2 regions of the Enterococcus durans genome follow, and region 1 is predicted to be linked to the other one. Evidence: a T-box and tRNA genes for the amino acid it is inferred to sense, from the RefSeq annotation. Region 1 holds a T-box; the other holds one or more tRNA genes.
The links. The T-box of region 1 lies ahead of CJZ72_RS02000 (valine--tRNA ligase). A T-box ahead of a tRNA ligase gene usually reads a tRNA of that ligase, here a tRNA-Val.
Positions count from the first base shown of each region.

Region 2: it has a tRNA-Val gene. The T-box ahead of CJZ72_RS02000 (valine--tRNA ligase) is inferred to sense a tRNA for this amino acid. The anticodon was not compared.

Region 1 is NZ_CP022930.1:399,706-415,406, reverse strand. It holds gene CJZ72_RS02045 (acyl-ACP thioesterase domain-containing protein) at 1-584, shown strand, start outside; gene CJZ72_RS02040 (asparaginase) at 667-1,635, opposite strand; gene CJZ72_RS02035 (DUF72 domain-containing protein) at 1,798-2,631, shown strand; gene CJZ72_RS02030 (Cof-type HAD-IIB family hydrolase) at 2,646-3,485, shown strand; gene CJZ72_RS02025 (pyrophosphohydrolase domain-containing protein) at 3,514-4,038, shown strand; gene CJZ72_RS02020 (septation ring formation regulator EzrA) at 4,261-5,982, shown strand; gene CJZ72_RS02015 (cysteine desulfurase family protein) at 6,138-7,280, shown strand; gene thiI (tRNA uracil 4-sulfurtransferase ThiI) at 7,299-8,510, shown strand; gene CJZ72_RS02005 (redox-sensing transcriptional repressor Rex) at 8,841-9,488, shown strand; T-box leader at 9,792-10,012, shown strand; gene CJZ72_RS02000 (valine--tRNA ligase) at 10,060-12,705, shown strand; gene CJZ72_RS01995 (helix-turn-helix domain-containing protein) at 12,973-14,382, opposite strand; gene CJZ72_RS01990 (bifunctional folylpolyglutamate synthase/dihydrofolate synthase) at 14,570-15,701, shown strand, end outside.
Region 2 is NZ_CP022930.1:989,016-1,004,716, reverse strand. It holds gene CJZ72_RS04845 (sensor histidine kinase) at 1-1,132, opposite strand, end outside; gene CJZ72_RS04840 (response regulator transcription factor) at 1,122-1,811, opposite strand; rRNA gene CJZ72_RS04835 (16S ribosomal RNA) at 2,534-4,093, shown strand; tRNA gene CJZ72_RS04830 (tRNA-Ala) at 4,171-4,243, shown strand; rRNA gene CJZ72_RS04825 (23S ribosomal RNA) at 4,424-7,337, shown strand; rRNA gene rrf (5S ribosomal RNA) at 7,430-7,545, shown strand; tRNA gene CJZ72_RS04815 (tRNA-Val) at 7,560-7,632, shown strand; tRNA gene CJZ72_RS04810 (tRNA-Lys) at 7,636-7,708, shown strand; tRNA gene CJZ72_RS04805 (tRNA-Leu) at 7,717-7,798, shown strand; tRNA gene CJZ72_RS04800 (tRNA-Thr) at 7,817-7,889, shown strand; tRNA gene CJZ72_RS04795 (tRNA-Gly) at 7,900-7,971, shown strand; tRNA gene CJZ72_RS04790 (tRNA-Leu) at 7,987-8,072, shown strand; tRNA gene CJZ72_RS04785 (tRNA-Arg) at 8,083-8,156, shown strand; tRNA gene CJZ72_RS04780 (tRNA-Pro) at 8,175-8,248, shown strand; tRNA gene CJZ72_RS04775 (tRNA-Arg) at 8,309-8,382, shown strand; gene CJZ72_RS04770 (CtsR family transcriptional regulator) at 8,525-8,992, shown strand; gene CJZ72_RS04765 (ATP-dependent Clp protease ATP-binding subunit) at 8,999-11,479, shown strand; gene CJZ72_RS04760 (peptidase U32 family protein) at 11,667-12,590, shown strand; gene CJZ72_RS04755 (peptidase U32 family protein) at 12,609-13,850, shown strand; gene gor (glutathione-disulfide reductase) at 14,016-15,362, shown strand; gene CJZ72_RS04745 (hypothetical protein) at 15,425-15,701, opposite strand, start outside.

The DNA of each region.
Region 1 (15,701 bases):
TTACTTGGGTCATCACGAATTATTCGATCATGATCAATAGACTCCCAAAAGTTGGCGAAATCATTTCTGTAACTACTCAGGCAATGGAATACAATAAATTCTTTTGTTATCGTAATTTTTGGATTCATGATGAACAAGGAGAAGAACTGGTTAAGATCGAATCTGTTTTCGTATTGATGGATTTTGTTAACCGTAAAATGAGTAGTGTAAATGAAGAAATCATTGCACCATTTGAAAGTGAAAAAATCAAGAAAATCAAACGTCAAGAGAAAATTGAAAAAGTAGAGGCTGGCTTTATGTTACCTTATCGTGTTCGTTTTTATGATATCGATAGCAATCAGCATGTGAACAATGCGATGTACTTCAATTGGATCATTGATGTTTTAGGTTATGATTTTTTAACTACGCATATTCCTGAAAAAGTATTGATCCGTTTTGATAAAGAAGTTGAATACGGTAATGAGATCGAAAGTCATTATGAACAGATTGCTCTAGAAGATGGTGTCCAAACAAGACACGAGATTCGGATGCAAGATCAAGTGTATTGTGAAGCTAATATTACGTGGAGAAACAAAGAGGCATAATATTTATATTTTTAATGGATAAAAACTCTGAAAGGACGTACTTTATTATGTACAATCCTTCAGAGTTTTTGCTGTAAAGTGGTTAGTTAGTGATAAAATCCGCTAACTTTTGTTCTTTCAAACCATAATTTAGCGCAATCAGTAACTTTAATCGGGCTTTTTGGCTATTGATGCTGTTACAGAAAATGACACCCATATCGGCTAATTCTTTACCGCCGCCTTCGTAGTCGTAAACGGGTTCTGCAATCCCGTTGAAACAACGTGAAACAAGGATGACAGGGATTTTTTGTATCAATAATTTTTTCAATGCCGTCAGTGCTTGAGGTGGCAAGTTACCAGCGCCTAAAGCTTCGATCACTAAGCCATCTACTTTGGCATGAGCAAGTGCTTCTAAAAGATCCCCCTGCATGCCAGCATAGGCTTTAACGATAGGAATCGTTCCATTGACCGAAGAAATATCGAGTCGTGTAGAGTCTAACAGTTCTTGCATGAATAAAATACGGTGTTTGGTCACTAAACCGATGGGTCCTAAAGTCGGTGTTCTAAAAGTAGCCACATTGGTTGTATGAGTCTTTGTGACATAGCGAGCAGAATGGATTTCATCGTTCATGACCACTAAGACTCCTTTTTCAACTGCTTCATCGCAACTTGCTACGCGTATGGCACTTTCGAAGTTATACAGACCATCACTTCCAAGTTCATTACTAGACCGCATGGCTCCTGTGACCACGATAGGAATCTGGTCTCCGATTGTCGTATCCAAGAAAAAGGCTGTTTCCTCCAAGGTATCTGTTCCGTGGGTAATAACAACACCCCTAATATCTGAATCAATGGCTTCCATGATCCGTTTCTTTAAGATCAGCATGTGTTTTGGCATGATATGCGGCGAAGGAAGATTAAAAATATCTTCCATCACGAGATCGACATTTTCTGGTACAGTGATTTCTGCATCCAATAAGGGATTAACAACATCTGGACTCACACCCCCTGTCAAGATGTTTTCTTTCATAGCAATGGTTCCACCAGTGTGTAAAATAAGTATTTTTTTCATATTTATGGACTTCCTTACGAATAATTTTGCATAGGCTTTAAAGCTTATTGTATACTATATAAAAGAGTTTTGCTATCAAGGTGTTAAGTTAAGAACAATAGGCTTTATTACGTAGTGATACATAAGAACGTTGAATGAAACTTAGAAGAAGGATGGCTTGAAATGATACGTATTGGACTAACTTCGTTCAAAGAACATGATAAATTAACAGGTAAGAAAAATAATACACTTTATGAGTATGCAGGTTTCTTGCCTTTAGTGGAATTAGATACCGCTTATTATGGGATTCCACGGAAAACTTCAGTTGAGAAGTGGGTCGAAGAAGTACCAGAAAGTTTCCGTTTTGTCGTAAAAGTTTATCAAGGAATCAGTGGGCAAAGCGATTGGCAGGAATATTACCAAACAGAAGAAGAAATGGTAGAGAAATTTTTAGATACCATGCAACCGATGTATGACAGTGGAAAGTTATTTTGTTTTTTGGTACAGTTTCCGGCGTCGTTCAAATGTACCAAAGAAAGTGTCCAGTATCTGCGTAAACTTAGAAAGTGGTTCAATGACTACCCCATTGCTATCGAACTACGTGATTATTCTTGGTATAGTCAAGCACTAGTTGAACGTACCAGAAGTTTTATGACACGCGCTGATTTTTCATTAGCAATCATTGATGAACCGCAATTACTTCAAACTACTGTGCCATTCGATCCTTATGTAACCAACGCTCAGTTTACACTTTTTCGGTTTCACGGAAGAAATAGTCAAGGTTGGCAAGCGAATGACAAAGATTGGCGAAAAAAGCGTACGCTTTATCGTTATTCTGAAGAAGAATTGATCGAATTAGCTTCTGCTATTCGATCAGCTGAGCAGCAGACGAAGGACATCGGCATTATTTTTAATAATAATTCAGGTGGCGATGCGGCGGAAAATGCATTGGCTCTACAAAAAATATTGAAGATAAAACCACAAGGATTGAATCCAAAACAAATGGATCTATTTTAGAAAAGGGGCATTAGATGATCAAAGCGATTTTTTTTGATATTGATGGTACCTTGGTCAACAACCAGTCTAAAGCACTAGAGTCAACAAAAAAAGCAATAAATTATGCTCGAAAGAACGGTATATTATGCGGTGTAGCGACTGGTCGTAGTCCGATAAGGATTAAAGAAATCATTGATGAATTAGAGTTAGACATGTATGTTGTTTACAATGGACAATTAGTATTTACAGCAGATCGTACGATAGTGGATCAACCATTCGATCGATCCACATTAAAGAAGATTGTACGATTTGCAGATAAGAATCATCGACAGATTATTTTTGGAGGGCGGTATCAGCTAGCAGGTTCGACGACGATGCTATTAGGACAATCCCTGCTGATCAAGCGCATCGTTAGTTTTTTACCTAAGAAATTTCCTGTTCGTTTGATGAAGAAAGGGCTGCAACTATTTAGTCCACACCGCCAGAAAAAAAGATATGAAACACTAGAAATCTTGAACGAACCGATCTATCAATGTATTTTATTGAGTCAAGAGTCAGAACAGGCAAAACTAGAAAAGTATTTCTCTGAGTGTTCGTTCCAACGTTCAAATGCTTATACAGTCGATATCATTCCAAAAGGTGGCTCAAAACTTTCTGGTATCAAAACATTTGCAAAAGAAAAAGGAATTGAGATGTCTGAGATCATGGCGTTTGGCGATCATTATAACGATATCGATATGTTGAAAGGTGTAGGGATCGGTGTTGCGATGGGAAATGCACAGGATGAAGTAAAAGCTGCAGCCGATTTTGTGACCAAAACAAACGAGAAAAATGGCATATATGAAGGGCTCAAGCACTTTGGACTGATTTATTGAAAATGAAGATAAAAGGAAGAGAAGAATCATGACGGAAGAAACACCATTTCAAAAAGTAGAGGATTTTCATCGGATCTTTGATCCACGATCACCAGAATCTCCCACAGCTTTTACAAGTAAAGAAGCGAGCTACCGTGCAGGATTTAAAATTGAAGAATTGGTAGAGATGGTGGCAGCTACTGCTGAAAATGATCCCCAAAAATTACATCAAGCTGTCAATGAACTACACGATGCACTAGATAAAGCAGAAAGAAAAATGTATACAAAAACGAATTGGGGAAAAGAACCGTTGATCGAACAAGTCGATGCATTAACAGACATCTTATACTTTACGTATGGTTCTTTTTCATTATTAGGAGTAGATCCAACCAATATATTTGATATCGTTCATCAAGCAAATATGGGGAAATTATTTCCTGATGGCCAACCACATTATCATCCAGTGACGAACAAAGTGCTAAAACCTGCAGATTGGGAACAAAATTATGCACCAGAGCCAAAGATAGCAAAAGAGATCCAACGGCAGATCGAGCAAGCGAAAAAGAAAAGTTAGTGGATAGCTGTGAAAACAATTAACAGATATCCTGCTTTTTGTTCGTAAAAAACGAATGACTGAATAAAGATTTTCGCTTAAGTTAGTGAATGCTTGAAAATAGTATGTTATAATTTACGGTAGATGTCTTTTGCACGAAAGACGTATTTATTCGTTTTATGCGAAGCGGATGTTCGTCTGAGCATAAAAAATAGATGCATATTGAAAACGGAGGAACCTTAAATGGGAAATAATGTAATCATCGGGATCGTCATTGCAATCATTATAGTCGCCATTGTCGTCTTTTTGGTTAGTTACTTGATGAAGAAAAAAAACCAAGATCGATTGGATGCCTTAGAAAAGCGCAAGGAAGAATTATTTGACTTGCCTGTGATTGAAGAAGTCGATGATGTCAAAAAAATGCATCTGGTTGGGCAAAGCCAAAATACCTTTCGTGAGTGGAGTCAAAAATGGAATGACATATCTACTTCCTCATTTGCTGAGTTAGAAAGTCAAATTTTTGAAGTTGAGAATCTAAATGAAAGTTTCCGATTCCTAAAAGGTAAAAAAGCTGTTGTTGAAGCAGAGAATACGATGAATCAAATGGAAAAAGAAGTATCTGAGATCCGTGAAGGATTAAAAGAACTTCGTGAAACAGAAGAACGCAATTCATTAGCTGTCCAACAAGCGCTTGATATCTACGAAGAGTTGAAGGAAACGATCAAAGAAGATGAGCAATCATACGGTCCAGCATTCCCAGAGTTGCAAAAGCAAGTCAAAATGATCGAAAGTGAGTTTACTCAATTCGTCACATTGAATACCTCTGGTGATCCCGTAGAAGCGCGAGAAGTTCTGGATAAAGCAGAAAAACATACGTATGAAGTGGATGCTTTGATGAAAAAAATCCCACCATTATATGAAGATCTGGCTACCACTTTCCCAGAGCAACTTGAAGAAATCGATGATACTTACGAAAAATTAATGCAGGAACAGTATGTTTTTCCAGAAGAAGACCTTGTTGGAGAAATTGATAAAGTACGGAATCGGATCCAAGGTTCATTAGCGAACCTTGAAAAGACCGAAGTGGAAACGGTAGAATTCGAAAACCGCGAAACTGCGAATATGATCGACGCATTATATGATATTTTAGAACGTGAGATGGATGCCCAAAATTATGTGGCAACAAACCAATCAACGATCGAACAATACATCAAACATGCGACAAAAAATAATCGTCAGCTACTGATCGAGTTAGATCATACTGCGCAAAGTTATGCACTAAATCATAATGAGATCGGCCGAGTAAGAGGGTTCCAAACAGAAGTGGAAGAAATTGAACGACAAAATGAGCAAATGAAACCACAGATCCAACAACACACGGTCCCTTATTCTGAAGTACGTACATTCTACAAAAAAGTTTTCAAAATCTTAGAAGATATTGAGAATCAACAAGTAGAAATCGATGACTCTTTACATGAACTAAGAAAAGGTGAAAAAGAAGCGCAAGAAAAAATTGATACATTTGAATTTAAATTGCGTAGTCTGAAACGTTTTGTTGAAAAACAACGTTTACCCGGCTTACCAAATGATTATCTAGAATTTTTCTTTGTGGCGACAGAACGTATTGAAGAACTAAGTGTGGTACTGAATAAAATCAGAGTGAACATGGAAGAAGTCAATCGTTTAGTTGCTTTATGTGAAGAAGACTTAGAATTACTAGATAAAAAGACACATGATTTAGTCGATGCTGCTGCGCTAACTGAACAAATGTTGCAATATGCCAACCGTTACCGCCATACTCATGAAGAAGTGAAAGAAGCAATTGATAAGAGCTACTTTATGTTTAATAAAGAATACCATTACCAAGAAGCCCTAGATGAGATCGGTACAGCATTGGAACGTGTTGAACCTGGTGCATTTAAACGAATTGAAGATTTTTATTTCAATCATCCTGATCTAGTCTAATCAGAATCAACGAATAAACAATGAAAGCAACGTCAGCGGATAAGCTGATGTTGCTTTTTTAGTAAGTTTCAAAAAAATGAAATCTCATCCCACTCTTGAAAGCAGATAAGACAACCGTTATAATAGATGAGAATTTCAAAAAAGAGGGGTTTCTTATGATATATTTTGATAATAGTGCAACAACCCCAATCTTTCCGCAAAGTTTAGATGCCTACGTAAAAACAAGTCAGCGGATAATTGGGAATCCGTCAAGTTTACATGATTTAGGTAATCAAGCCAATCGTTTATTACAGCAAGCAAGAAAACAAATTGCTGAGTTGATTGAAGTAACACCCGATGAAATCTATTTTACTTCTGGCGGAACAGAAGGAGATAACTGGGTACTTAAAGGAACAATGATCGAAAAGCGTGAGTATGGAAACCATATGATCATTTCAGGAATCGAACATCCAGCAGTAAGTGAAACTGCTGAACAGTTAAAATCTTTAGGAGTAGAAGTTAGTGTGGCTCCAGTTGATAAAAAAGGTTTTGTGATTGTAGAAGAATTAAAGAAATTGATCCGCAAAGAGACTGTACTGATTTCCATCATGGCTGTCAATAATGAAGTGGGTTCTATTCAACCTATCATGGAGATCAGCGAATTACTGAAAGATCATCCTAAGATTCATTTTCATGTGGATGCAGTGCAAGCAATCGGTAAAGTACCACTTTCCACTTGGTTGACAGACCGTGTTGATTTTGCCACTTTCTCCGCACATAAATTTCATGGACCACGAGGAATAGGCTTTATTTATTGGAAAAAAGGTCGGCGTTTAGCACCGCTTTTGACCGGAGGTGGCCAAGAAAAAAATCAGCGAAGCGGCACAGAGAATGTACCAGCTATCGTTGCAATGTCCAAAGCATTGAGACTTGCTTTAGATATCAAAGCACAAAAGCCAGATCACACAAAAAATTTAAAGCATGCATTGATTGATGCTCTAGGAACATATGAAAAGGTCACGATCTATTCCGAAGGAGAAGATTACGCACCACATATTCTATGCTTTTCGTTAAAAGGCATTCGTGGAGAAGTACTGGTACACGCGTTAGAAGAAAAACAGATCTTCATTTCAACAACTAGTGCTTGTTCTTCCCGCAAACATATGGCAAGCAGTACGTTGCATGCCATGCATGTTCCAAATGATTTAGCGACTTCAGCAGTACGTATCAGTTTAGACGAAAGTAATTCGATGGCAGAAGTTGAACAATTTATGATCATATTCAAACAATTATATAAAAAGTTTTCAACAATCAATTAATTCTTGAGGAGTGTTTTTGTGAAATATAGTGAAATCATGGTCCGCTATGGTGAACTGTCAACAAAAGGGAAAAACCGAAAAAGTTTTATCATGCAATTAGCACAGAATGTACGTCAAGCCCTTGGTGATTTTCCAGAGATCAAGATCCATGCTGACCGAGATCGAATGCATTTATTATTGAATGGTGCAGATAGTGAATTAGTTATTCCTAAATTAGCAAAGATTTTTGGTATCCAAAATTTTTCACCGAGTATCCGGATCGAAAAAGATGTGGAACAACTAAAAGCAGCTGTTCAAGAAATCATGAAGGAAATCTACACAGGCAACGAAACATTTAAAATCATTGCAAAACGTAGTGATCATGACTTTGTATTGACAAGTAACGAATTGAATCAAACTCTAGGAAATGCTGTCTTTGATATTTTTCCAGATATCCAAGTACAAATGCGTAAACCAGATATTCCCTTACGTGTAGAGATACGCCGTGATGGCGCCTATTTATCTTATGAGACCATCAAAGGTGCAGGTGGGTTACCAGTAGGAACAAGTGGAAAAGGGATGCTGATGCTTTCAGGTGGTATTGACTCTCCAGTTGCTGGTTACTTTGCGATGAAACGTGGCGTGGAAATCGAGGCTGTCCACTTTGCTAGTCCACCATACACAAGTGAGCAAGCTTTACAAAAAGCAAAAGATCTAACTGGAAAACTGACTCCATATGTTGGAAAAATCGTTTTTATTGAAGTACCTTTTACGGAGATCCAAGAAGAAATCAAGAGAAGTGTACCACAAGGTTATTGGATGACGATTACGCGTAGGATGATGTTACGTTTAACAGATGAAGTCCGACGCATTCGCCAAGGTTTGATTATCCTGAATGGCGAATCACTTGGCCAAGTAGCGTCTCAAACTTTGCAGAGTATGGTAGCAATCAATGAAGTCACGAATACACCGATCATTCGTCCGGTAGCAACTATGGACAAACTAGAGATCATTGAAGTGGCTGAACGTATCGATACATTTGAATTATCGATCCAACCATTTGAAGATTGCTGTACGATTTTTGCACCACCACAACCTAAAACACGTCCTCGTTTGGATAAAGTCCATCAGTATGAAGAACGTTTAGCAATCGATGAAATGATCGAGCGAGCATTAGCTGGATTGAAAATCGAAACGATCCATACGGAAACGACAGAAAAAGCAGCGGAAGAATTTTCTGATTTACTATAGTAAAAAGCTAATAGGCGAAGAATAATCACAAGTAAAAAAGCAATCAGTTTTCAATAAATAAAATTTGATTTTAGAATGAGGTCGAGACAAAAGTGTTTCTCACTTTTGTCTCACGCTCGTTTTTTTTATTTCCGAAAAACCTGACTTTTGGACGCCGTATATTGGAAATTAGAATCTGCAGCAAACCTGATTTTTTAGATTTTTTCCACATTCTTTCTTTTAGTTAACCTTGTCATAAGGAAGAGAACGTTTATTTTTTTGCAAATGTTGCTCACACAGCGAATAAATGCTAAACTGAGTATGTGAATAAATTAACAAGGAGCTTTGACTATGGGAGAAAAATCAGAAACGTTGCCAAAAGCGACAGCTAAAAGACTGCCTTTGTACTTGCGTTATTTGAATATGCTTAATGATTCTGGCGTTGGCCGTATCAAATCAAATGAATTCAGTAAAATCACGCAAGTACCCTCTGCAACGATCCGCAGAGATTTTTCGTATTTAGGAGAATTAGGGCGCAGTGGTTATGGGTACGATGTCCCTTATCTTATTGAGGTATTTGATCGTATTTTAAATACCGATGAGGAAAAACGGATTGCTTTGGTAGGATACGGAAATCTTGGTAAAGCATTGAAACACAATAATTTTAGAAGAAATGAAAATTTGAATATCGTCTGTGTGTTTGATAATGATCCAGAGATTGTTGGACAAGTGATTGATGAGGAAATGATTTATCCGATCGATCGTTTTGCGGAAATAGCAAAAGAAAAAAATGTGACAGTCGCAATATCGACGGTGCCAAGCAAATATTCACAATCTGCAATTGATCAAATTGTTCAGGGCGGAGTATCAGCAATTTTGAATTTTGCACCAGATCGAGTAAAAGTTCCCGAACACGTAAATATCCAATACATTGATTTAACGACAGAATTGCAAACACTTATCTATTTTGATGAAAAATATTCAGAAGTATTTGCCTAACAGACGCGTTGCTTTATCCAATAAAAATAAAGCGCTATCTTAAACCTTTAGCTATGATGTCCGCGAATAATTTTTAATACTAGTGCCAAATATGGGGAACTGTTTTCTCTTTTTCATCACTACTGCTCAAATTAAAGGCTTTCTTCGACCTGATAGACGGCGTTCGCAAAGCAGATTTTCAACACTAGCTCTGAAAAAGAAAAACATGGGGAACTGTTTTCTCTTTTTCATCACTACTGCTCAAATCTAAACGCTTTGCTCACGACCTTTTATTGACTTTAATTTCTAACCATTGTAAAATGAAGCATAACGTTGAACAAGAGGAGTAGCTGGTTTAGGTACTTTTAGAGAGAGAACGAATGGGTGGGACGTTCTTAGTAGCAGCTGGTGAAGGTAGCTTGGGAGTTTTTATCTTGAATCTTTTAGTAGGGATAAACGAGTCGTGATCGTTAACTCACATGGAGAGGTAATAGGAGAAACTATTACAAATTAGGTGGTACCGCGTAAATCAATACGTCCTAAAATACGAAAGTATTTTAGGACTTTTTTTATTTTTAAGGAGGAAATCAGTATGACGGAAGAAAAAAATTTATCAACAAAATACAATCCGCAAGAAGTTGAAGCTGGCCGTTATCAAAACTGGTTGGACCAAGATTTGTTCAAACCAAGTGGCGACAAGAAAGCAAAACCTTATTCAATCGTGATCCCGCCGCCAAACGTAACTGGGAAACTTCACTTAGGACATGCGTGGGATACGACCTTGCAAGACATGCTGATTCGCCAAAAACGCATGCAAGGTTATGATACTCTTTGGTTACCAGGAATGGACCATGCAGGAATTGCCACACAGGCAAAAGTGGAAGAAAAACTTCGTCAGCAAGGTATTTCTCGTTATGATCTAGGACGTGAAAAATTTGTTGAACAAGTCTGGGAATGGAAAGAAGAATACGCAAGCCATATTCGTGAACAATGGGCTAAAATGGGCTTATCTTTAGATTATAGCCGCGAACGGTTTACTCTAGATGACGGGTTATCAGAAGCTGTACGTAAAGTATTTGTGTCTCTTTATGAAAAAGATTTGATCTATCGTGGTGAATACATCATCAACTGGGACCCTCAAGCACGTACTGCTTTATCAGATATCGAAGTTATCCATAAAGATATCGAAGGTGCGTTTTACCACATGAGTTATGAACTTGCTGATGGTTCTGGTGTGGTTGAGATTGCGACGACTCGTCCAGAAACGATGCTTGGAGATACTGCGATCGCCGTTCACCCAGAGGATGAACGATACCAAGAACTGATTGGTAAAAAGGTTATTTTACCTTTAGTAAATAAAGAAATCCCGATCGTTGCGGATGAATACGTAGATATGGAATTTGGAACAGGGGTCGTAAAAATCACACCTGCCCATGATCCGAATGACTTTGAGGTAGGTAATCGTCATGATCTGCCACGGATCAACGTCATGAATGAAGACGGTACGATGAATGAACTAGCTGGTAAGTATCAAGGAATGGATCGTTTTGAAGCACGTAAAGCAATCGTCTCTGATCTAAAAGAAATCGGTCGTCTGATCAAAATCGAGAAAATGATCCATAGCGTTGGTCATTCAGAACGTACAGGCGTAGTTGTGGAACCACGACTATCAACGCAATGGTTCGTTAAAATGGCACCGTTAGCTGAAAAAGCGATGAAAAATCAAGAAACAGAAGATGCTGTAGAATTTTTCCCACCACGTTTCAACCAGACGTTTTTACGTTGGATGGAAAATGTTCATGATTGGGTCATCTCTCGTCAATTATGGTGGGGACACCAAATTCCAGCATGGTACCATAAAGAAACCGGTGAAATGTATGTTGGGATGGAAGCACCAGCAGATAGCGAGAATTGGCAACAAGATCCAGATGTTTTAGATACGTGGTTCAGCTCTGCTTTATGGCCTTTTTCAACTATGGGATGGCCAGACGAGACAAGTGAAGATTACCAACGTTATTTCCCAACAAGCACATTAGTTACTGGGTATGACATCATCTTCTTCTGGGTTAGCCGAATGATTTTCCAAAGTTTAGAATTTACCGATCGTCGTCCATTTGACAATGTGTTGATCCACGGACTGATCCGCGATGAACAAGGGCGTAAGATGAGTAAATCTCTAGGTAACGGGATCGATCCGATGGAAGTAATCGAAAAATATGGTGCAGATGCCTTACGCTGGTTCTTGTCAAATGGGTCAGCACCTGGTCAAGATGTTCGTTTTAGTTATGAAAAAATGGATGCTTCATGGAACTTCATTAATAAAATTTGGAATGCTTCTCGTTTCGTCATTATGAATATCGAAGGCATGACTGTAGAAGATATTGATCTAACTGGTGAAAAGACGGTGGCTGATCGTTGGATCTTAACTCGTCTGAATGAAACAGTGTCTAAAGTAACAGATTTGTTCGATCATTTTGAATTTGGCGAAGCAGGACGTCAATTGTACAACTTCATTTGGGATGATTTCTGTGACTGGTACATTGAAATGAGTAAAGAAATCTTATATGGAGATGATGCAGTTTCGAAACAAACAACGAAAAGTATCTTAGTGCATACATTGGATCAAATTTTGCGACTATTGCATCCAATCATGCCATTCGTTACAGAAGAGATCTGGCAACATATTCCACACCAAGGAAGCTCATTAGTCATTGCTGACTATCCAGTTGTTCATCCAGAATTTGATGATGAAACAGCTTCTAAGGGAATGGAAGTATTGAAAGAATTGATTCGTTCCGTGCGAAATATCCGTTCAGAAGTCAATACACCATTATCTAAGCCAATCACTTTGTTGATCAAAACAAATGATCCAAAAATCGATCAATTCTTGGCAGAAAATACAAGTTATATTGAACGTTTCTGTAATCCAGAAGAATTGACGATCTCTAGTGATATCGTTGCACCAGATCTAGCGATGTCTGCTGTTTTGACGGGGGCAGAAATCTTCTTACCATTGGCAGGATTGATCAATATTGAGGAAGAAATCAGCCGTTTAGAAAAAGAATTAGCTAAATGGACGAGTGAAGTCAAACGTGTCCAAGGCAAACTAGGAAATGAACGATTTGTTTCCAATGCACCTGAAGAGGTCGTTGAAGCAGAGCGTGCCAAAGAAAAAGATTACTTGGAAAAACAAGCTGCTGTAAAAGAAAGAATCCAAAGCTTACGAACGATCCAATAAGTAGGCATCAAAACCGATAATGCTTATTTTTGGCAAAGATTAGCAAAAAAAGTTGAAGTAACTCTTATGGAATTTGCAGCTAGTTTAACTATATCCAGTAGATTCTATAATCGATGGTTGATCATTTCAAAATCAACTACAGAATTCATTTGAATAAGTAACAAAAAGACAAGAGCCTTCTAAATGGGTTAGTACAGAAACTAACTTTTAGGAGGCTCTTTACGCATTTTTTTCTATAGTTCTTAATTAAAAGAGAATATAAAAAGATCATCGAAATTCTTTTAACCAATCTTGAAACATGGAGTGGCTAAATAAGTGCACCAAGTAATTCAAGTCATGGTTGTTTAAAAAGCTGTCACATGAAATACATTTTGGATGATCGACGATTGCCAAATTTGTGAGGAAAAAATCATAAGTTTCTACTTGTCGTTCTAGATTCACCATATTATCAAAAGTAATTGCTTCAAAAGAGAAGCGAGAACCGAACCATTGATTCAAATAAGCAGCAAGCATGAGATTATGCGGATTTCCAAAAGTACAGGCAACGGCAATTCGTTTAGCTTGTTGGTGCTGGATGAATAGTTGTACGAGTGTAGTATCATGCACAATCAGATAATAGATCAATTCAAAAAATAAATCATCATTTGCTATTTTATTTCTAAAAATGAGAAATGCTTGTTTCAATTGTTCAGAAATACTTGAACAAAAACAACCGTTCTGCATAAAAAAATCTAAGACAAAACGTTTTTTGAACGAATTTAATAAATAAGTCCTACCATCCAAAAAATGAATGATCAAATCAACAGTATGAGGTAAAAAAGAATCAGATTGAGCTTGAAAAATCTGATACATTTTCTTTCTCAAATGGAGAAATTCCTTTTTGAACTCTCTTTTTTCTGTTGGCAATATAGGCTGATTTAAATCTGTGTAGCAACGGACAAAAAGGTTGTGGATAAAAACTGTATAAGGAATTTTAAACGTTTGCTCAAAACGTTTTTGATTGACTAAGATTTTTGAACAATCCATTTCTTGGTTGGATGAATCGGTCAAACAACGTGGATAATGCATACTTAGCTTGATCATCACCCATATATATAGTTCGATATGTAGTTCCTCCGGTATTTGTTTTGAGAGGCCGTCGGTAATTTCTTTGATTACTTTTCGTTCTCTAGCTGGAATCAAACTGGTCAGTGAAGGGTATTTTTCGTATAAGAAAGTAGTAAAAAAATGTGCTAAATGATAAAAATCCCCATGAAAGTACAGTGGTGAATTGGAAAGAAAAATATTCTCTTTCTCCAAAAAGCAAATGGTTTGTTTTTTGATACGGCGATACTTCGAGGGATTCAGGTGTAGCTGATCAATCAGTTTATTTGTCTGAGTGAAAGGATGAAAAAATAGGTATTCTAAAAATGCAAAATGGTCGGAACAAGTATAAAAATAAGAATAAATAACAGGGTAACTGATAATTGTATTTTTCAATAAGCGGATTTCGTTATTTTTCTTTTTGATCTGTAAAAAAGGAAGCTTGGTAAGAAGTTCATCTAAGTAGCTGCATAAAGTTTGTTTAGAGATAAGGCTCACTTTAGCTAGATCATCGAGCGAAATTTTTTGTTTTTCCAACAAAACTTCTAGGATGATGAGTTGAGCACTCTCTTTTTTAGATAATAAAGTACGCATTGTTTCTTCCTTTCTATTTGGTTTGTCTATATAATTATTGATTCTAACAAGAATACACGTATGGCTTACACTTGTTTTTTACAAATCTCAAATTTTTTGAACTCGGCGATTCTTTTTTAAGACTGTTTCCTTTTTCTGTTAATCAGTATTCTTTTTGTTATAATAAAAAAGAATGGGGGAATCGTTAATGAAAATCGAAGAGGCAATTGCTTGGATCCATAGTCGTTTACCTTTTGGATCAAGACCTGGTTTAGATCGAGTGGAGTCATTACTAGAGGTGGTCGGTCATCCAGAAAGAAAAGTCAAAACAATCCATATAGCAGGAACGAATGGGAAAGGGTCAACAGTCACTTATCTTAGATGCTTATTAGAAGAGGCTGGTTTGACTGTAGGAACCTTTACTTCCCCATACATTGAATCATTCAATGAAAGAATTTCGATCAACGGACAAGGTATTCCTGACCAAGATCTGATCGGATTAGTAAATAAATATCAGCCATTAGTGGAACAGTTAGATCGTTTTGAAGCTGTTTCTGGGATCACTGAGTTCGAAACATTGACAGCCATGGCATTTGATTATTTTTTAAATAAAGAAGTGGATGTAGCGATCATAGAAGTCGGGTTAGGTGGATTGCTTGATTCGACAAATGTGGCTGTACCAATGCTTACGGGTATTACTACAATTGGCTTGGACCATACGGATATCTTAGGCGAAACGATTGAAGAAATTGCTGCACAAAAAGCAGGGATCATCAAACAAGGGATACCTGTCGTAACTGGGAATATAGAGAAACGTGCGTTAGAAGTAATCAAAAAACAGGCAAAGCTTAGGAATGCACCTCTTTTTGCCTATGATGATGCGTATCATGTGGAATACAAACATCCTGCAGAAAGTTGGGGCGAACAATTTACATTTAGTAACGACCATGGCAAGATGACACGTCTGACGACATCAATGATCGGGCAACATCAAGTAGAAAATGCAGGAATGGCTATCGAATTATATCAAATTTACTGTTTGAAAGAAAAAATCCCATTTCGTGAAAAAGAAATCATCAAAGGACTAAAACGTGCCCATTGGCCTGGTCGCATGGAAAAATTGAGTAATGAACCCTTAGTAGTTTTAGATGGTGCCCATAATGCACACGCTGTTAAACGATTGGTGCAAAATTTAAAAAAAGAATTCAAAGAATACCATATCAATGTGCTTTTTTCTGCATTAAGAACGAAGAATGTGGAAAGTATGATCGAACAATTGAAGAAGGTCCCTAATATCCATATTTACTTAACAACTTTTGAACATCCAAAAGCAATCGAGT
Region 2 (15,701 bases), 590 kb from region 1:
AAGAGGTCCAATGTTCATCTGATTTGGCATAGATGTACCCACCATGTAGAGCAACGATGCTCTGGGCGATCGCAAGACCTAATCCTGTTCCACCAGTTTCTTGCGAACGTGATTCTTCAACACGGTAAAAGCGGTCAAAAAGGTTATCGATCGCTTGTTGAGGAATCATCGCCCCATTGTTTTTTACAGTTGCAACTACTTCTGAACCGATTTTTTCAACCTCGATCACGATTTTTGTTGCACCTTTTCCGTATTTTAAAGCGTTCGTCAGTAAATTATTGAAGACGCGGACTAATTTTTCAGTATCTCCATCCATGATCAGAGAATCCACTTGGCTTGTCACAACGATTTGAATATGTTTTTTGGAAGCCTCTAATTCAAAATCAGCTGCTAATTGCTCGATTAGTTGGATCAAATCAAAAGCAGAAAAATTAATAGGGACGGCTGGTTGCCGAACCTTTGTGTACTCAAAGAGGTCGTCTACCAGTGATTTCATTTGTTTCGCTTTGATGTAAGCTGTGTGTGTATATTTTAAAATATCTTCTTCTGTTTGATATTGCCCGTCTTCGATCAGACCAAGATAACCAATAATCGATGTTAGAGGAGTGCGTATATCGTGACTGACGTTGGTGATCAATTCATCTTTTGATTTTTCGATCTTGCGTTCATCCTCAATGGCTGCGACAGTACTGTCTACTAAACCATTGATACTAGTGACTACCCGACTAAGGTCACCGCTCAGTTCAAAAGGAATTCGGTGGTCATAGTTACCATTTGCGATATAATGCAGTTCACTGATGATGTGTCGCAGCTGCATTTGACGATACCGACGAATCAGTCGCCAATATAAGACACCAATATCTAAAAGAAAGAAGAGAGGAAAGATAAAGTTTCGGCCATTCCAAAATAAATCGCTATTCAAACGTTCAGCAAAAATGTTTTTTGAATCCCAAATGGCATTTGTCAATGAAGGGGAACTACTGATTACTGAACTAAGAACAACCAATATTGCGACATTCAATAGAAGAAGTAAGATAACTGTAATGATTCCTTCTGCTAATAATTCGCTGATTTCTTTAGAAGTCAAGTTGATCCGCCGACGCTTTTCTGTACCTCTTGTTTTATCGTGCATCAATTTTATAGCCCACTCCCCAAACGGTTTGAATGACTTTTTCTCCACCAGTTGCTTCTTCAATTTTATCTCTTAAGTGACTTACGTGTACCATGACTGTTTTAGCAGAAACAATACTTTCCTGTTTCCACACACGTTCAAAAATCTCATCTGCGCTGAATACGCGGTTTGGGTGACTTGCTAATAAATAGAGGATCCCAAATTCTAGTGCTGTTAATTGGATCTCTGTACCATCAATCGTTTTTACTTCATGTGAATCTTTATTGATGATCAAAGAATTTACTTCTAATATATCGGGTTGGTCAGGGGTAACTTGCATTTTTGTCCGACGAAGTAATGATTTTACACGAGCCATTACTTCCAAAGGATTGAATGGTTTAGTTACATAATCATCAGCACCTGCTACCAGACCTTTGATTTTATCCATATCTGTAGTTTTAGCTGTAAGCATGATGATCGGGATCTGTGATTCTTTACGCAATTCTTTTACTACTTGCATTCCATCCATTTCAGGCATCATGATATCCAAGATAAGCAGTTCGATATCGGGAATGGTACGGATTTTTGATAAGGCTTCTTTTCCGTCATAAGCTTTCACAGCTTCATAGCCCTCGTTGTGAATATAGATACTTAGTAATTCAACGATTTCTTTATCGTCATCAGCAATTAATATTTTCATCGATCGTTCCTCCAAGATTATAATGTAGCTATTTACTATATATATTAGCAAAAAAAAGCGTAAATAGATAAAAGCAACACTTTGTTAACAAAAATTTTAGAAGGTTCAGGAAATAACTATGTATCAAGGAAAACAAAACCTGAACATTTAATGGAAATCAAGGTAAATAAAGACTAAAAAAAACGAAAATACGAACATTGAAAAGCAATTAGAGGGGAATGGTCGAATATGCTATAAATGTTGATAAAACAGCATTTTCTTATTGACTTTCTATTTTGATGTTGGTATATTATTATGTGTTCGAAAGAGCGCGAAACACTTCACAAATAACTTAAAAAAGTTCTTGACGTGTGGGTGACCACATGATAAGATAACTAAGTCGTTTGAAAAGAACCTATTGAAAAGCTTGATCTAATCAAGAAAAACTTCAAAAAAGTTCTTGACAAATAACAAGAAATGAGTTATGATATACGAGTTGCTGAAAGATTTCTAAATGCGAAATCGAAAATAACTTTTAAAAAACAGTTGACATTCACTTGTCGCTCTGATATGATATAAAAGTTGCTACGGCAATTCAAGTAGACCTTTGAAAACTGAACAAAGTAAGACAAACCAAATGTGTAGGGCGTCTTGATTGATTCAAGACAACAAACATTTTTAACAAGCAAGCAATATGCTAGCAAACAAATTGAGCTTAACAATCGCAAGATTGTTCTAACTTTTATTATGAGAGTTTGATCCTGGCTCAGGACGAACGCTGGCGGCGTGCCTAATACATGCAAGTCGTACGCTTCTTTTTCCACCGGAGCTTGCTCCACCGGAAAAAGAAGAGTGGCGAACGGGTGAGTAACACGTGGGTAACCTGCCCATCAGAAGGGGATAACACTTGGAAACAGGTGCTAATACCGTATAACAATCGAAACCGCATGGTTTTGATTTGAAAGGCGCTTTCGGGTGTCGCTGATGGATGGACCCGCGGTGCATTAGCTAGTTGGTGAGGTAACGGCTCACCAAGGCCACGATGCATAGCCGACCTGAGAGGGTGATCGGCCACATTGGGACTGAGACACGGCCCAAACTCCTACGGGAGGCAGCAGTAGGGAATCTTCGGCAATGGACGAAAGTCTGACCGAGCAACGCCGCGTGAGTGAAGAAGGTTTTCGGATCGTAAAACTCTGTTGTTAGAGAAGAACAAGGATGAGAGTAACTGTTCATCCCTTGACGGTATCTAACCAGAAAGCCACGGCTAACTACGTGCCAGCAGCCGCGGTAATACGTAGGTGGCAAGCGTTGTCCGGATTTATTGGGCGTAAAGCGAGCGCAGGCGGTTTCTTAAGTCTGATGTGAAAGCCCCCGGCTCAACCGGGGAGGGTCATTGGAAACTGGGAGACTTGAGTGCAGAAGAGGAGAGTGGAATTCCATGTGTAGCGGTGAAATGCGTAGATATATGGAGGAACACCAGTGGCGAAGGCGGCTCTCTGGTCTGTAACTGACGCTGAGGCTCGAAAGCGTGGGGAGCAAACAGGATTAGATACCCTGGTAGTCCACGCCGTAAACGATGAGTGCTAAGTGTTGGAGGGTTTCCGCCCTTCAGTGCTGCAGCTAACGCATTAAGCACTCCGCCTGGGGAGTACGACCGCAAGGTTGAAACTCAAAGGAATTGACGGGGGCCCGCACAAGCGGTGGAGCATGTGGTTTAATTCGAAGCAACGCGAAGAACCTTACCAGGTCTTGACATCCTTTGACCACTCTAGAGATAGAGCTTCCCCTTCGGGGGCAAAGTGACAGGTGGTGCATGGTTGTCGTCAGCTCGTGTCGTGAGATGTTGGGTTAAGTCCCGCAACGAGCGCAACCCTTATTGTTAGTTGCCATCATTTAGTTGGGCACTCTAGCAAGACTGCCGGTGACAAACCGGAGGAAGGTGGGGATGACGTCAAATCATCATGCCCCTTATGACCTGGGCTACACACGTGCTACAATGGGAAGTACAACGAGTCGCGAAGTCGCGAGGCTAAGCTAATCTCTTAAAGCTTCTCTCAGTTCGGATTGTAGGCTGCAACTCGCCTACATGAAGCCGGAATCGCTAGTAATCGCGGATCAGCACGCCGCGGTGAATACGTTCCCGGGCCTTGTACACACCGCCCGTCACACCACGAGAGTTTGTAACACCCGAAGTCGGTGAGGTAACCTTTTGGAGCCAGCCGCCTAAGGTGGGATAGATGATTGGGGTGAAGTCGTAACAAGGTAGCCGTATCGGAAGGTGCGGCTGGATCACCTCCTTTCTAAGGAATATTACGGAGACTACACTGGTTGTTTTATACTTTGTTCAGTTTTGAGAGGTCTACTCAAAATTTAGATCGGGGCCTTAGCTCAGCTGGGAGAGCGCCTGCTTTGCACGCAGGAGGTCAGCGGTTCGATCCCGCTAGGCTCCATTAACAACGTATGTTGTTAAATTATTTTGTTCATTGAAAACTGGATATTTGAAGTAAATTAAGTAATACAAACCGAGAACACCGCGTTGAATGAGTTTTTTAATAAGTTCAATTGCTTATTTTCTTGATCGGACTTCTATCGCTAGAAGAAAGATCAAAACCCAACCGCAAGGTTGATAAGGTTAAGTGAATAAGGGCGCACGGTGGATGCCTTGGCACTAGGAGCCGATGAAGGACGGGACTAACACCGATATGCTTTGGGGAGCTGTACGTAAGCTATGATCCAGAGATTTCCGAATGGGGAAACCCAACATCTTTTATAGGATGTTACGTTTGCGTGAATACATAGCGCATTCGAGGTAGACGCAGAGAACTGAAACATCTAAGTACCTGCAGGAAGAGAAAGAAAATTCGATTCCCTGAGTAGCGGCGAGCGAAACGGGAAAAGCCCAAACCAATGAGCTTGCTCATTGGGGTTGTAGGACTCCAATATGGTAGTTCTTTCAGATAATCGAATGACTTGGAAAAGTCAGTCAAAGAGGGTAAAAACCCCGTAGATGAAATTTGGAAGGCACCTAGGAGGATCCTGAGTACGGCGGAACACGAGGAATTCCGTCGGAATCCGGGAGGACCATCTCCCAAGGCTAAATACTCCCTAGTGACCGATAGTGAACCAGTACCGTGAGGGAAAGGTGAAAAGCACCCCGGAAGGGGAGTGAAATAGAACCTGAAACCGTGTGCCTACAACAAGTCAAAGCCCGTTAATGGGTGATGGCGTGCCTTTTGTAGAATGAACCGGCGAGTTACGATTGCATGCGAGGTTAAGTCGAAGAGACGGAGCCGCAGCGAAAGCGAGTCTGAATAGGGCGTTTGAGTATGTAGTCGTAGACCCGAAACCATGTGATCTACCCATGTCCAGGTTGAAGGTGCGGTAAAACGCACTGGAGGACCGAACCCACGTACGTTGAAAAGTGCGGGGATGAGGTGTGGGTAGCGGAGAAATTCCAAACGAACTTGGAGATAGCTGGTTCTCTCCGAAATAGCTTTAGGGCTAGCCTCGGATTTGAGAATGATGGAGGTAGAGCACTGTTTGGACTAGGGGCCCATCTCGGGTTACCGAATTCAGATAAACTCCGAATGCCATTCATTCATATCCGGGAGTCAGACTGTGAGTGATAAGATCCATAGTCGAAAGGGAAACAGCCCAGACCACCAGCTAAGGTCCCAAAATATATGTTAAGTGGAAAAGGATGTGGGGTTGCACAGACAACTAGGATGTTGGCTCAGAAGCAGCCACCATTTAAAGAGTGCGTAATAGCTCACTAGTCGAGTGACCCTGCGCCGAAAATGTATCGGGGCTAAACATATTACCGAAGCTGTGGAGTACACCATGAGGTGTATTGGTAGGAGAGCGTTCTAAGGGCGTTGAAGGCAGATCGTGAGGACTGCTGGAGCGCTTAGAAGTGAGAATGCCGGTATGAGTAGCGAAAGACAGGTGAGAATCCTGTCCACCGAATGACTAAGGTTTCCTGGGGAAGGCTCGTCCGCCCAGGGTTAGTCGGGACCTAAGCCGAGGCCGACAGGCGTAGGCGATGGACAACAGGTTGATATTCCTGTACTCGTTGTTTTTGTTTGAGCAATGGAGGGACGCAGGAGGCTAAGGAATGCAGACGATCGGAAATGTCTGTCCAAGCAGTAAGTCTTGATAGGAGTCAAATGCTTCTGTCTACACGGATAAGCTGTGATGGGGAGGGAAATAATAGTACCGAAGTTCCTGATGTCACACTGCCAAGAAAAGCTTCTAGTGAGAAAACAATGACCCGTACCGCAAACCGACACAGGTAGTCGAGGAGAGAATCCTAAGGTGAGCGAGAGAACTCTCGTTAAGGAACTCGGCAAAATGACCCCGTAACTTCGGGAGAAGGGGTGCTGATCTTTGATCAGCCGCAGTGAATAGGCCCAAGCGACTGTTTATCAAAAACACAGGTCTCTGCAAAATCGTAAGATGAAGTATAGGGGCTGACGCCTGCCCGGTGCTGGAAGGTTAAGAGGAGTGCTTAGCGTAAGCGAAGGTACGAATTGAAGCCCCAGTAAACGGCGGCCGTAACTATAACGGTCCTAAGGTAGCGAAATTCCTTGTCGGGTAAGTTCCGACCCGCACGAAAGGCGTAACGATTTGGGCACTGTCTCAACGAGAGACTCGGTGAAATTTTAGTACCTGTGAAGATGCAGGTTACCCGCGACAGGACGGAAAGACCCCATGGAGCTTTACTGTAGTTTGATATTGAGTGTCTGTACCGCATGTACAGGATAGGTAGGAGCCGTAGAAATCGGAACGCTAGTTTCGATGGAGGCGCTGGTGGGATACTACCCCTGCGTTATGGCCACTCTAACCCGCACCACTGATCGTGGTGGGAGACAGTGTCAGATGGGCAGTTTGACTGGGGCGGTCGCCTCCTAAAAGGTAACGGAGGCGCCCAAAGGTTCCCTCAGAATGGTTGGAAATCATTCGAAGAGTGTAAAGGCAGAAGGGAGCTTGACTGCGAGACCAACAAGTCGAGCAGGGACGAAAGTCGGGCTTAGTGATCCGGTGGTTCCGCATGGAAGGGCCATCGCTCAACGGATAAAAGCTACCCTGGGGATAACAGGCTTATCTCCCCCAAGAGTCCACATCGACGGGGAGGTTTGGCACCTCGATGTCGGCTCGTCGCATCCTGGGGCTGTAGTCGGTCCCAAGGGTTGGGCTGTTCGCCCATTAAAGCGGCACGCGAGCTGGGTTCAGAACGTCGTGAGACAGTTCGGTCCCTATCCGTCGCGGGCGTTGGAAATTTGAGAGGAGCTGTCCTTAGTACGAGAGGACCGGGATGGACTTACCGCTGGTGTACCAGTTGTTCTGCCAAGGGCATTGCTGGGTAGCTATGTAGGGAAGGGATAAACGCTGAAAGCATCTAAGTGTGAAGCCCACCTCAAGATGAGATTTCCCATTTCTTTAAGAAAGTAAGATCCCTGAGAGATGATCAGGTAGATAGGTCAGGAGTGGAAGGCCAGTGATGGTTGGAGCGGACTGATACTAATCGATCGAGGACTTAACCAAATGGTTAAAAGAAAAGAACTCGGACATTACTTAAACTTCAAATCCAGTTTTGAGTGAGCAAAATGCAAACTCAATAAAAGATAACACCACAGTGTGGTGGCGATAGCGAGAAGGATACACCTGTAACCATGCCGAACACAGAAGTTAAGCTTCTTAGCGCCGATTGTAGTGAGGGGTTGCCCCTTGTGAGAGTAGGACGTCGCCACGCTTGAATTATCTTATGGAGGTTTAGCTCAGCTGGGAGAGCATCTGCCTTACAAGCAGAGGGTCAGCGGTTCGATCCCGTTAACCTCCATATGAGCCGTTAGCTCAGTTGGTAGAGCATCTGACTTTTAATCAGAGGGTCACAGGTTCGAGCCCTGTACGGCTCATATTTTTTGCGGGTGTGGCGGAATTGGCAGACGCACTAGATTTAGGATCTAGCGCCTTACGGCGTGGGGGTTCAAGTCCCTTCACCCGCATTATATGATTTTACACATGCCGGCTTAGCTCAGTTGGTAGAGCATCTGATTTGTAATCAGAGGGTCGAGGGTTCAAATCCTTTAGCCGGCATCATAACCACGCGGAAATAGCTCAGTGGTAGAGCACCACCTTGCCAAGGTGGGGGTCGCGGGTTCGAACCCCGTTTTCCGCTTTGCCAAAGCAATACGCCGGGGTGGCGGAACTGGCAGACGCACAGGACTTAAAATCCTGCGGTGAGTGATCACCGTACCGGTTCGATTCCGGTCCTCGGCATTACAAATATGCGCCCATAGCTCAACTGGATAGAGTGTTTGACTACGGATCAAAAGGTTAGGGGTTCGACTCCTCTTGGGCGCGTAGTCTTTTTTATATCTTCGGGAAGTAGCTCAGCTTGGTAGAGCACTTGGTTTGGGACCAAGGGGTCGCAGGTTCGAATCCTGTCTTCCCGATTTTTTGTTTTTAATTGCTTTTACTTTCAAGTTGATTTATAATTTGAATGAACTGAATATGCGCCCATAGCTCAACTGGATAGAGTGTTTGACTACGGATCAAAAGGTTAGGGGTTCGACTCCTCTTGGGCGCGTTAATACGGAATGGTTTATTCCGTATTTTTTTTATATATTTTAATAAATACTAAGGTAAAGATGAAGAAAAGTCATTCTTCTTTCTTTCTGATATTAAATTCGTTATAATTAAGGTCAATATTAGTCAAAGGAATGAGTAAGATGGCACATCAGAATACCTCGGATTTAATTGAATCTTATATAAAGAAAATTTTGGAAGATAATGAAATGATTGAGATTCGTAGGATTGAAATGGCAGACCTCTTTAATTGCGTTCCTTCTCAAATCAACTATGTCATCAATACGAGATTTACGATTCAACGTGGATATCTAGTTGAAAGTAAGCGGGGTGGCGGAGGCTATATACGTATTGCAAAAGTAAGGATTTCTGATAAAAGACATATGCTGGAACAAATCAATCAGCTGTTTGATGAAACGATCAGTGAAAAAAATGCGTTTGCGATTATCCAAAAGCTATATGAAGATCAAATGATTTCAAAAAAAGAAGGAAATTTAATGTTAAGTGCAATTGCTAAAAGTACACTTAATTTTAGTGAATTAGAAGACTATACACGTGCTAGGATTCTTCGAGCCTTTTTAGAACGTTTAAGTTATGAAGATGGGAAGTGAACATAAATGGAAGAACTTTTTACAGAAAGAGCGCAACAAGTATTAGAAATTGCGCAAAAAGAAGCAAAAAAATTCAAACATCAGTCTGTTAGTTCTGAGCATATCTTGTTAGCCTTAGTACTCGAACCAAATGGTATCGCTGGGAAAGTCTTGCGAGAAGTGGGGCTTAACGAAACGGATATTTATGAAGAGATCGAACATTTAATTGGTTATGGGATGGTCAATTCGTATCCTCAGGGTGTATTTCTTCCATATTCCCCAAGGATGAAACAAATATTTGCATTGGCGAATAGCGAAGTAAAGAAAATGGGTTCGCAAAAAGTCGGTACAGAGCATATTTTGTCTAGTCTGTTGAAGGATGAAAGCATCATGGCTGCTCGTATCATGATCAATTTAGGAATCAGTTTAACGAAAGTACGCCAATCACTGAAACAAAAAATGGGCTTGAAAAATGATACTCGTAATGGTGGACTACGTCGTCGAAACCCACAAGAGAAGCGCCAAATGGTAAAAGGTACACCAACTTTGGATTCTTTAGCAAGAGATTTAACGCAACTAGCTAAAGAAGGCAAATTAGATCCAGTAGTAGGACGTTCAAGAGAAGTAAAACGCTTGATCCAAATCCTTAGCCGCCGCACTAAAAATAATCCAGTATTAGTGGGTGAACCTGGTGTAGGTAAAACAGCTATTGCGGAAGGACTTGCACAAAAGATCATCTTGGGTGAAGTGCCTGAAGAGATGCAGGAAAAACGCTTGATGATGCTCGATATGGGCTCATTAGTTGCGGGTACAAAGTATCGTGGTGAATTTGAAGATCGAATGAAAAAAGTCATTGATGAAATTTATAATGATGGCCAAGTGATCTTATTTATTGATGAGTTGCATACGCTGATCGGTGCTGGTGGAGCAGAAGGCGCAATTGATGCTTCGAACATTTTGAAACCAGCGTTAGCTCGTGGTGAGTTACAGACGATCGGTGCAACGACTTTAGATGAATACCAAAAGTACATTGAAAAAGACTCAGCATTGGAAAGACGTTTTGCCCGTATTCAAGTGGATGAACCAACACCGGAGGAAGCAGAAGAAATCTTGCGCGGACTACGCTCAAGATATGAAGAACATCATAATGTAGAAATCACAGATGAAGCTGTACGTTCTGCTGTCAATCTCTCTGTACGTTATATCACTTCCCGACAATTACCCGACAAAGCGATTGATTTGATCGATGAATCAGCTGCAAAAGTTCGTTTAGATCAGACAGATGATCTATCTAAATCGGCGATGGTCAAGTTAGAAATCGATACTTTTGTGAAAGAAAAAGAACGAGCTATCCAGAAACAAGACTTTGAAACGGCAGCTCAATTCCGCAGACAAGAAAAAGCAATGCGTAAAAAACTAGATAAGTTATTATTGCTTGAAGAAAAACACGAAAATGGTTATGCGAACCGTGTAACTGAAGAGGATGTGGCGACTGTCGTTTCCGAATGGACAGGTGTCCCACTTCAACAGTTGGAAAAGAAGGAAAGTCAGCGGTTATTAGAACTAGAAGCATTACTACATGAACGTGTAGTTGGACAAGATGAAGCAGTTAAGGCAGTGTCGCGTGCGATCCGACGTGCTCGTAGTGGACTGAAAGACCCTAATCGTCCGATAGGCTCATTCATGTTCTTAGGACCAACGGGTGTCGGTAAAACGGAGTTGGCTAAAGCATTATCAGAAGTGATGTTTGGCGATGAAAACTCGTTGATTCGTGTGGATATGTCTGAATTTATGGAAAAATACAGCACAAGTCGTCTAATTGGTTCACCTCCAGGATATGTTGGGTATGATGAAGGTGGACAATTGACAGAAAAAATCCGCCAAAAACCTTATTCGGTGATTCTATTAGATGAAGTGGAAAAAGCCCATCCAGATGTTTTCAATCTGTTATTACAAGTACTAGATGATGGTCACTTAACAGATTCTAAAGGCCGAAAAGTTGATTTTCGAAATACGATCATGATCATGACTTCAAATATTGGAGCGACACAAATTCGAGAAGAAAAGAATGTTGGCTTCAATGTCCAAGATATTACAAAAGATCATAAAGCCATGCAAAAACGTATTTTAGAGGAATTGAAGAAAACGTTCCGTCCAGAATTCTTGAACCGTATCGATGAAACGGTAGTATTCCATTCTCTAAGCAAAGAAGAAATTCATGCGATTGTTGAGATCATGAGTCGTGCGATCGTCAAACGATTAAAAGACCAAGATATTCAAGTGAAAATCACACCGGCAGCAGTTGATGTGATTGGTAAAGCGGGATTTGATCCTGAGTATGGTGCTCGTCCGATCCGTCGCGCCCTACAAAAAGAAGTAGAAGATCGTTTAAGTGAAGCTTTACTAGGTGGCGAGATCCATTTAGGCGATCAAGTCACAGTGGGCGCCTCGAAAGGGAAAATCACTTTAAACGTTCGCTTACCAAAAAAGGCAACAATTGAATCCTAATGATTAAAAAGAGCGGTTTTTTATCTCTCCTAACGTAAACATTACGTGGAGAGATAATAGCCGTTCTTTTTTATTATGTGCAGTTTTTCTTGTGAAGAGATTTTCAAAAATCCAACAATAAATATAAGAAGTATTGGAAAGTTTTTTAAGCTATGCTACTATTATGGAGTTGTAGGAGGAGGAACTAATGATCGAAATCATAACTACTGTAGAATCTTTTGAACAAGCGAAAGAGCTGATTGAAGCTGGGACGGACACTTTATATTTTGGCGAAGAGTTATTTGGCCTAAGATTACCCGCGTCATTCTCGAGAGAAGAACAACGCCAATTAGTTGAATTGGCTCATCAATATGGCAAACAAGCAAATATTGCGGTGAATGGCATTATCCATCCTGAAAAAATGAAAAAAGTTCCAGAATACCTGAAATTTCTAAAAGAAATCGGGGTCGATAAGATCACGGTGGGCGATACTGGGATTATTTATACAATGAAAAAATACCCTGAATTGAGTATTCCATATATATTTGACGCAGAAACATTGGTTACAAGTGCAAGACAAATCAACTTTTGGGCGAAAAAAGGAGCGACTGGTGCAGTACTGGCACGTGAAGTTCCGTTTGAAGAAATGAAAAAAATGGAAGAGAAATTGACGATTCCTGTCGAAGTACTCGTGTATGGTGCTACATGTATCCATCAATCGAAACGGCCGCTTTTACAAAATTATTATCATTTTACGAAGCAAGAGGAGCGAGCAGACCGTGACAGAGGGCTCTTTCTTTCTGAACCTAAAAAAGAAGAAACACATTATTCCATTTATGAAGATACACATGGTACACATATTTTTGCAAGCAACGATCTAAATCTTTCCAAAGAATTGGGTGAACTTTATGCGCATCACTTCCGTACATGGAAATTAGACGGATTATTTACACCAGGAGTAAATTTTGTAAAGATCACACAAGAATTTGTAAAAGCCAAAGACTTGCTACTTGCTGATTCATGGAATAAAGAACAAGCTGAAGCAATTTGTGCTGCAATCAACGAATTACATCCAACAAATCGTGAATTAGATACAGGCTTCTTTTATATTGATCCTGAAGCCATCAAGTAAGGAGTAGACAAAAGAAAAATGACAACAAAACGAAAATTAAAACGTCCGGAAGTCTTAGCTCCGGCAGGAACACTTGAAAAATTAAAAACAGCGATCCATTATGGTGCAGATGCTGTGTACATTGGCGGTAATGCTTATGGTTTGCGGAGTCGTGCCGGTAATTTCACCTATGAAGAAATGGCTGAAGGTGTTGCTTTTGCCAAAGAACATGATGCAAAAGTATATGTTGCTGCGAATATGGTCACTCATGAAGGAAACGAAGAGGGAGCAGGAGAATTTTTTAGAAGTCTGCGTGATGTTGGCATTTCAGCGGTGATCGTTTCAGACCCTGCCTTAATCGAGATTTGTGCAACGGAAGCACCTGGTCTACCTATCCATCTTTCTACCCAAGCCTCTGCAACCAACTTTGAAACGCTTGAATTCTGGAAAGAAGAAGGATTAGAACGTGTCGTCTTGGCACGCGAAGTTTCAATGGAAGAAGTCGCAGAGATCCGTAAAAATACAGACATTGAAATTGAAGCGTTCATTCATGGTGCAATGTGTATTTCTTATTCTGGACGTTGTACATTGTCTAACCACATGTCGATGCGTGATGCAAACCGCGGTGGCTGTTCTCAATCATGCCGTTGGAAATATGGACTGTTCGATATGCCATTTGGTCAAGAGAGAAACAGCTTGACTGATTCTGGAGAAATCGAAGAAGAATTTTCGATGAGTGCAGTCGACATGTCAATGATCGAACATATCCCCGAATTGATCGAGAATGGGGTCGATAGTTTCAAAATCGAAGGACGGATGAAATCGATCCATTATGTATCAACTGTTTCGAATGTCTATAAAGCAGCAGTGGATAGTTACATGGAAGATCCAGATAACTATGTATGTAAACAAGAATGGATCGATGAGTTATGGAAAGTGGCACAACGAGAGCTTGCTACTGGTTTTTACTACAATACACCAAGTGAAAATGAACAATTATTTGGGGAACGTCGCAAGATCCCTGTTTATAAATTCGTTGGTGAAGTATTGTCTTATGATGCAGAAACAAAGATTGCAACGATCCGTCAAAGAAATCTTTTTTCTGTAGGCGATGAAATTGAATTTTATGGACCAGGGTTTACACATTTCAGCCAACCAGTGGAAGTAATGTATAATGATGAAGGAGAGTCCATTGATCGCGCGCCTAACCCAATGATGATCCTAACGATGCCAGTAGCTCAACCAGTTAAGCCAGGTGACATGATCCGTAAAAGAAAATAATAGCGGAGGCATGACAAGCTGAGCATTTGAAACCTATTATTTAGTAAAACGTGTTACACTTATTTTTTGTAAGGATAAAGCTTGTGAAAGAGCATTCATAGCGTGTTTAAGCTGTTATCTAAGAGATCATTATTGACATGATCCTTTTAAATCGGGAGGTATAACATGGAAACTTATGATTATATAGTCGTCGGTGGTGGTTCAGGTGGGATTGCCTCAGCAAATCGTGCAGGAATGCATGGTGCAAGAGTCTTATTGATTGAAGGAAATGAATTAGGTGGCACTTGCGTAAATGTCGGCTGTGTACCTAAAAAGGTCATGTGGCAAGCAAGTACGATTTTAGAAACGATCGAACGAGATGCTCCAAGTTATGGCATCCAAGCGGATCTAAAAAAGGTAAGCTTCAAAGAATTAGTTGAACGACGTGAAAAGTACATCGAATTTTTACATGGAGCGTATCAACGTGGGTTGGATAGTAATCATGTTGATGCAATCAAAGGATATGCAACATTTGTCGATAGCCAAACAGTGGAAGTAAATGGCGAAATATATCAAGCAGAAAAAATTTTGATCGCTACAGGCGGAAAACCTAGCAAGATGAGTATTCCTGGGGGCGAGTATGCGATTGATTCAAATGGCTTCTTTGAATTGACAGAACTACCAAAACGAGCAATTGTTTTAGGTGCTGGATATATTGCAGCGGAGCTTTCAGGAGTCTTTCGCGGCTTAGGGAGCAAAGTAATGTGGGCATACCGCAAAGAACGCCCGCTACGTACATTTGACCAAATGTTATCTGATAACTTAGTAGAGATGTACCAAGAAGCTGGGATTCAAACCTATGCACACTATGTGGCCAAAGAAATCATTAAAAATGAGAATGACTATACTGTCGTATTTGAAAATGGCGAAAAATTGACAGGGGATTGTGTCCTATTTGCTGGTGGTCGTGTACCGAATACGGCGAAACTTGGCTTGGAGAATACGCAAGTCCAATTAGATGAAAAAGGATTTATCGTAGTTGATAAATACCAAAACACAACAGATAGCCATATTTTTGCTGTTGGAGATGTTATTGGGAAAATTGAATTGACACCAGTAGCGATTGCTGCAGGACGTCGTTTATCTGAACGTTTATTCAATGGTAAAGCTGATTCGTATTTAGACTATAACTTGGTACCAACGGTCATCTTTACGCATCCACCGATTGCAACGATCGGTGTGACAGAAAAAGAAGCAATCGAGGAGTACGGAGAAGAAGCAATCAAAGTCTATCGCTCCCGCTTCACACCTATGTATTTTGCATTGAATGATTATCGTCAGAAATGTGAAATGAAATTGATTTGTGTAGGTAAAGAAGAAAAAATCATTGGCTTACACGCAATCGGTGTTGGTGTAGATGAAATGCTCCAAGGATTTGCTGTAGCTATCAAGATGGGAGCAACAAAAGCCGATTTTGATAATACTGTAGCAATCCATCCTACAGGTGCTGAAGAGTTTGTAACCATGAGATAATGAAAAAGCAATACGCCGTCTAACTTTAGAATGTCGAAGTTAGGTGGCGTATTTTTTTATTGTTATCGCTTAAGGATATCTTTTGCTTTCATTTTTTCTAATTCTTTTGCGAGTTTCTTTTTCTTCGACTCTTTTCCGCCTTCATACATACAGATCAGCGCGATCAAACCAACGAAAGGCATCAAAATATTTTTAAAAGAGAGATCCCAGTGACCACTAATGACAATATAGACAACTAAGCCACTAAAAATCACCGGTAAGATTGCCCCTAAATATTTTTTTCCTAAATATCCTGACAGCGTTTGAAAAGCAATGACTAAAACAATCAATAAAAGCTCT